DNA from 3 places in the Terribacillus sp. AE2B 122 genome. Region 3 is predicted to be linked to each of the others. Evidence: riboswitches for the same ligand, from Rfam matches in the RefSeq annotation. Region 3 holds a riboswitch; each other region holds the start of a gene.
The links. A riboswitch is a leader RNA that binds a small molecule or an ion and turns the genes downstream of it on or off. The one in region 3 is predicted to bind S-adenosylmethionine.
Positions count from the first base shown of each region.

Region 1 (2,271 bases), on a different contig from region 3:
TCTGCCATACGCCTCCGCCCGCGCTTTAATATCTTCGATGTAATAGTTGATTTTTTCTGGTGTAGGTCCTCCGACAAAAACACATTCAGCATGTCTTGCTGCGAAATCCCTGCCTTTTTCCGAAGTACCTGCTTGGTAAAGCACAGGTGTACGCTGCGGAGATGGCTCACTCACATGCGGCCCTTCTACTGAGAAATAGGTACCCTTATGTTTTATACGGTGAACTTTTTCCGGATCCACTAGAACCCCTGTTTCCGGATCCGAGATAACACCATCCTCTTCCCAGCTATCCTCTAGCAGCTTATAAGAAACCTCTAGGAATTCATCAGCTATTCTGTAACGTTCATCATGCTTAACCATCTTATCCATCCCAAAATTCTGAGCAGCATTCGGTAAATAGGATGTAACGATATTCCAAGCAACACGCCCATTTGTCAGGTGATCAAGCGTCGAAAATTTACGCGCATTATGAAATGGCTGTTCATAAGATGTACTGACAGTGACAGCGAAGGACAAATGCTTCGTCACAGCTGCCATGGCCGGGATAACGAAGGCTGGATCATTAAGCGGCACTTGCACTCCGTCACGCAGCGCTGCCTTTTCATCCCCTCCATATACGTCATAAACACCAAGTACATCTGCAAAGAAAATCGCATCAAACTTTCCTTTTTCCAAAAGGCGTGCAAGCTCTATCCAGTAATCCAGCGACTTATATTCCCGATGCCTTCTGTTCTCCGGATGCTTCCATAAGCCATGGGCGTTATGATTGGCGGCTGTCATATCAAATGCTTGCAGGATAATTTGTTTCGTCATTGTTCTCCACTCCTCTAATTATGTAAAAAAAGCCTCTTCCGTTTTACAGAAGAGGCTCCTTATCCAAGGTAAAATGCTCCTCTTATCTGTCAGACTTGTCGTCTGCTGGAATTGGCACAGTACATTACTGCCTGCTGCCGAGGCTTCAAAGGGCCAGTCCCTCCACCTCTCGTGATAAGAAAATATTATTTAGTTAGGTTAGTTTATGTTCGATTTGTTCCCGATATTGACTGAGAGTGTCTGGCGAATTTCGCTTAAGCTTCTGAAGCAGTGCTTCGTATTGGATCTCTTTCTCGCTGATCCGCTTTCGGTAACACGCTCGTTCAGTGTCGTTCGTACAAACGTGAAGTAAATCGCGCAGTGCTACAATCTCTTTTTGCAGCTCCATTTCAGGCGGAATATATCCAGCATTCTTGAGAATTTTGTAGCTCATCCGCATATCCTCCGGTACACCTGATAAGTCCTCCAGCTCCAAAGGTTTTCCTGCTCCTGGAAGGTTACGGAACTCTCCATTGGCTTCAGCCTGCTTGATTCGTTCTTCCGCAAGCAGCGAAATCAGATCCATATAATCACTCCCTATATACAAGAAAAGCAACCGATTATAATCGGTTGCTTTTCATTATACAATAATCTGAATTATTTACCAATGAATTGTTGTGTCCAGTAGTTACCGTTTTCTACATAACCTACACCGATATTAGTGTAATCAGGGTTAAGGATATTCTCACGGTGACCTTGGCTGTTCATCCATGCTTCAACGACTTCTTCTGGAGTCTTTTGTCCTTGAGCGATGTTTTCACCTGCAGTTTTATAAGAAATACCGAAAGATTTCATCATATCGAACGGAGAACCGTAAGTTGGGCTGTTGTGATCGAAGTAACCATTGTCAGCCATATCTTTGGATTTCGCACGAGCTACTTTGCTTAGTTCAGTATCAGCTTTTAAAGCTTTAAGACCAGCTTTTTCACGCTCTTTGTTAGTCAAGTCCACTACTTGCTGTTCGAATGCACTTAGACCTTCAGTAGCTTGTTTTTCTTCTGTTTGCTTGTTATCAGAAGCAGTTTCTTGTTTTTGTGCTGGAGCTTGAGCTTTTTGTTCAGTTGCTTGCTCTTCAGCTTTTTCTTCTTTTTTAGGAGCTGCTTTTTGCTCTTCTTTATTAGAAGCAGGTGCTTTCGCTTCCTCTTGCTTAGGTGCTTGAGTCTGCGCTTTCTCCTGTTGAGCTGGCTGCTGTACATTGTACTTCGCTAGCAAGCTATCAGTATTAATGTGAATGTTATAAGCTGATAGATATTCATTCACCCATTTATTCAAATCTTCGATAGAAGAGAAAGATCCGCTTTTCACTACTTGTGCTACGTGCACTTGAGCTTCTTCTTTAGTTGGTTGAGCTGGTGCAGCATTTGCTGTTCCTGCCAAAGCGCCACCTGCTAGGATAGCTGTAGATAGTGTTGTTACTAA
Region 1 covers NZ_LR700945.1:230,890-233,160, reverse strand. Annotated here, with positions in the region: gene AE2B122_RS12030 (LLM class flavin-dependent oxidoreductase) at 1-813, opposite strand, end outside; SAM riboswitch class I at 893-994, opposite strand; gene AE2B122_RS12025 (DUF1992 domain-containing protein) at 1,007-1,378, opposite strand; gene AE2B122_RS12020 (CAP domain-containing protein) at 1,450-2,271, opposite strand, start outside.
Region 1: it holds a riboswitch for S-adenosylmethionine, as region 3 does, so the genes downstream of both, AE2B122_RS12030 (LLM class flavin-dependent oxidoreductase) here and AE2B122_RS12435 (acyl-CoA dehydrogenase family protein) in region 3, are expected to answer to the same signal.

Region 2 (2,271 bases), on a different contig from region 3:
AAGGACCCATAAAACTGTAAATAAGATGAATGCAGGAAAACGAATACGTTCTGCATAAGCGCCAGACACGATTGCAGTTGTCAGAATCGCGAATGTCATTTGGAACATCATGAATAAATTGAATGGAATAGTGTGTCCTTCAGCCGGCTCGAAACCGACATTAGTAAGCCCGAAGAAATCCAAGCCTCCAATAATTCCGTTACCTGGTGAGAACGCCAGGGAAAAGCCAATGATAATCCAGATGATCGACACAATTGCCATTGTCGTAAAGCTGTGCATCGCTGTGCTCAGCACGTTCTTACTTCTTACTAACCCGCCGTAGAAGAGTGCGAGTGCTGGTGTCATCAACCATACTAAGACGGTTGCGACAAACATGAATACCGTATTAGCCATATCCATTTTCTCTACCCCCTGTGTTTATCTTTAATTGTTTGAAAATTTAAATCTTTATTCATTATATAAGTGCCACGCAAAAAAATGTAACAAACTTGTCAGGTTATCTTACGTGAATATTTCTGACCAACTCATGTAAGTGTTTTCAGGGCTTTTGTCATGAAGCGTTACCTAAAACAGGACAGAATTTATGGCAAATGGGAAATTTGGGGTGGTTTGTACTTCTTTGCAACGGGAATAGATAGATAGCTGCGAAGATGTCCTGTATCGGAAGTTTGACAATAATTGTAAAGCATGATAAGATAGTTAACGTATTCGATGTTTGAGTAACTTTATCGAATATCATTGGCATTCTGCTATAGTTTTAATTAGAAGTACTTATTCAGACTGGAGCGGCCTAGGAGCCGTGAGGATGCAATAGAGGTAGGGATTGCATCGTTTAAGTGTAAACTACCATGTGGAACAAGTACCGCGGCAAGGGGATGTATTAGGTATCCTCTACTTACAATAGAAAAGTTACATTTTAGCCCCGCATTGGCATTCGCTGATGCGGGGCGTCCAAATTTCTAGGGATATTTACAGCGTAAATGGAAATTTCAGAATTTATAGTTGACTGATAATTTAACCCATGCTACAATCCTGTTAACAAATAAATAGCAAGCTCTTATCAAGAGAGGCGGAGGGACTGGCCCGACGATGCCCGGCAACCTGCAAGCAGAAATGCTTATAAGGTGCTAATTCCTGAAAGTGCGTATGCACTTTAAGATGAGAGAGACAAGTCGGTACATATTGCCACCCTGTCCTCTCAGGGTGGCTTTTTTATTTGAGGGGAGGAAGCGTACGGAACATGGAGTCAGAACAGTCATACCAAACCGGCAAACTTCTCATAGGTGATATCGAGCTTGAATCAGGTGAGATCCTTTCAAAAGTGGAAGTAGCTTATGAAAGAAGCGGTCCTGAATCAGGAGAAACGGTGCTTATCTGCCATGCGCTGACAGGAGATCAATTTGCGGCCGGTACTGGTACAAATCCAGGCTGGTGGAGCGGATTGCTGCAGCCAGGAGGGTTTATCGACACCAGCCGGTATAAAATAATTACATTCAATGTGCTGGGTGGCTGCAATGGCACAACATGCGCCTTATCGGCAGATCCAGTTTCAGGTGATAGGTATGCGGCTGCTTTTCCAGCTATTACGATCCGTGACATGGTTTCAGTTCAGCGCATTGCGTTGAAGAAACTAGGAATCTCTCATTTGAGAGCTGTGATCGGCGGATCATTAGGTGGAATGCAAGTACTAGAATGGGGTGTCATGTACCCGGATTTCATGGATGTACTGATCCCTTTGGCGGCAACTCCTTACGTAAGTGATTATGCAATTGCCTATAATCACTTAGCCAAGACAGCTATCACTTCCGATCACAATTGGAACAATGGTAATTACACAGCAGATAAACCACCTGCCGCTGGTCTCGGACTTGCAAGGATGGTAGGAATGCTTACTTACCGTTCCGATCACCAATATAATGAACGCTTCCGCCGCGCTGCATCCCGCAGGGACGATGCGGCATATGAAGTGGAATCATATTTGAACTACCAAGGAGAGAAGCTCGTCAATCGCTTTGATGCCAATTGTTATATGACTTTATTAGAGGCGATGAACAGTCATGATATCGGCAGGGGAAGAGGAGGATGGCAGTCTGCCGCTCAAAGTATAAAGGCAATTGTACTGACATTCGGCTTCTCCAGAGATTTGCTGTTTCCGCCTGAAGAGATTGAACGCTTTGCAGCAGCAGTTCCGGGTGCCCGTCATGTAGACGTTAAAACAATCTATGGACACGATGGCTTCCTGCTCGAATTTGAAAAATGGGGACATCATAT
Region 2 covers NZ_LR700943.1:593,763-596,033, forward strand. Annotated here, with positions in the region: gene AE2B122_RS08135 (ammonium transporter) at 1-399, opposite strand, end outside; SAM riboswitch class I at 1,055-1,165, shown strand; gene metX (homoserine O-acetyltransferase) at 1,241-2,271, shown strand, end outside.
Region 2: it holds a riboswitch for S-adenosylmethionine, as region 3 does, so the genes downstream of both, metX (homoserine O-acetyltransferase) here and AE2B122_RS12435 (acyl-CoA dehydrogenase family protein) in region 3, are expected to answer to the same signal.

Region 3 (2,271 bases):
CGTTCAGGCGTAGGTCCTCCAACAAATACACATTCCGCATGTTTAGAAGCAAATTCCCGTCCCTTTTCAGACGTACCTGCTTGATAAATAACAGGAGTTCTCTGCGGAGAAGGCTCACTCAAATGCGGTCCCTCAACCTGGAAATAATGACCTTCATGATTGATTTCATGCACTTTTTCAGGCTTTACTAGAACTTGGTTTTGCGGATCTTCAACAACCGCATCCTCCTCCCAGCTGCTTTCCCAAAGCTTATAAGAAACCTCTAAAAATTCATCGGCAATCTTATACCGCTCATCGTGCTTGATCATATCGGTCAAGCCAAAATTACGGGCAGCATTCGGAAGGTATGAAGTCACGACATTCCAAGCCACTCTCCCCTTCGTCAAATGATCCAGCGTGGAAAAACGTCGTGCATTCCCAAATGGCGGTTCATATGTAGTACTCACCGTGACCGCGAACCCTAAATTTTCTGTAACACTGGCCATTGCTGAAACTAATAAAGCTGGATCATTCAAGGGAACCTGCAGGCCGTCACGGATGGAAGGCGCTTTACTATTGCGGTAAACATCATACACACCCAGCACATCGGCGAAGAAAATCGCATCGAACCTGCCGCGTTCCAATAGCTTCGCAAGATCAATCCAATAATCCAAATCCTTATATTGCCGATGCCGCTTACTCTCTGGGTGCTTCCACAACCCATGCGAATTGTGCATCGCACTATTCATATCGAATGCATTCAGAATGATTTGTTTTCCCACTTTTACCCCTCCGTTTTATACAAAATAAAAGACCCCTTCTCAGATTAAGAAGAGGTCTTACTTAGTCGACGCAGGCGTACAACGTCCACTCTCTTCTCATCTTTCAAGCTAGTAGCTTGCTGGAATTGGCACAGTACTGCAGCAGTCTGTTGCCGAGGCTTCAAAGGGCCAGTCCCTCCACCTCTCTGGATAAGAAATGCTTATTGAATTAAAGCTCAATATACAGGACCGTCCATTGCCTGTCAATCAAGTTTTCTAAATTAAATATATAATTGACAATATTCCGTATATGGCATATATTTATGCCGACAACTGAATAAACACACTTATCTAGAGTCAGGGTAGGAACTGGTCCAACGACCCTGCAGCAACCGCTTGTTTGAAGTAAGGTGCTAATTCCAGCAGACAGAGATGTCTGAGAGATGAGAGAGATACATACATAAACGTAACCTCTTTCTCACGAAAGAGGTTTTTTAATTTATTGGATAAGGAGAATGTTCATGCGAGAAACCGAAGAGAAATCAAAAGAGTTTGATCAAGTGATACAGCAAGCAAAGAGCCTTTCTGAAGAATTCAAACAACGTGCAGCTCATATCGATGCCAGCGGTGAATTTCCTTATGAAAACTTTCAAGCGTTAAAAGATAATGACTTTTTGTTGCTGACTGTGCCGACGGAATATGGAGGCAAAGGATTAAATCTTGTAGAGTACTTACAAGTTCAAGAGATACTTGCCCAAGGTGATGCTCCTACTGCTCTATCATTTGGCTGGCAGCTTGGTGTTGTACTGGAAAATGCCGAAAGCAGAAAATGGGATGAACAAAGTTTTCAGGATCTTAGCAACAAAATCATACATGATAAAATTCTTCTTAACTTGGTTCAAACAGAAAACGCCACTGGAAGTCCTTCAAGAGGAGCTGCTCCAAGGACAACTGCAAAACTGGAAGGTTCGAAATGGAGAATTAACGGCCGTAAATCCTTTGCTTCCATGGCTGCTGCTTTAGACTACAGCATTGCCACAGCGACTATACTTCCTTCCGGAAACAAAGGCTTCTTTATAATTGATCACTCCTTGGAAGGAGTATCTGTAGTAGAAACATGGGATAGCATCGCAATGAGAGGAACAAGAAGTGATGATTTAATTTTAGAAGATGTACTAGTTGATCAGGATGCGTTGCTTGTAGAAGAAAACAAAGGCACCTCCACTCCAAGAGGCTGGTACTTACAGATCGCTGCTGTTTACCTTGGTATAGCTGTTGCCGCAAGAGATTATACTATTCAATTTGCGTCAAAATTTCATCCTGTTTCCTTGCCGGGTCCAATTAAGGATGTCCCAGAGGTTAGAAGAAAAATTGGTGAAATAGAGCTCGCTCTCTTTAACGCCAGAGAAGTGCTTTACGCTACAGCTAGAAAGTGGGTTGAGCATCCTGAAAAGAGAACTGAGATGAGTCCGGATTTAGCTGCTGCTAAGCATATTGTCACCAATAAAGCTAATGAAGTTGTGGATCTCTG
Region 3 covers NZ_LR700946.1:3,217-5,487, forward strand. Annotated here, with positions in the region: gene AE2B122_RS12430 (LLM class flavin-dependent oxidoreductase) at 1-761, opposite strand, end outside; SAM riboswitch class I at 855-957, opposite strand; SAM riboswitch class I at 1,085-1,190, shown strand; gene AE2B122_RS12435 (acyl-CoA dehydrogenase family protein) at 1,262-2,271, shown strand, end outside.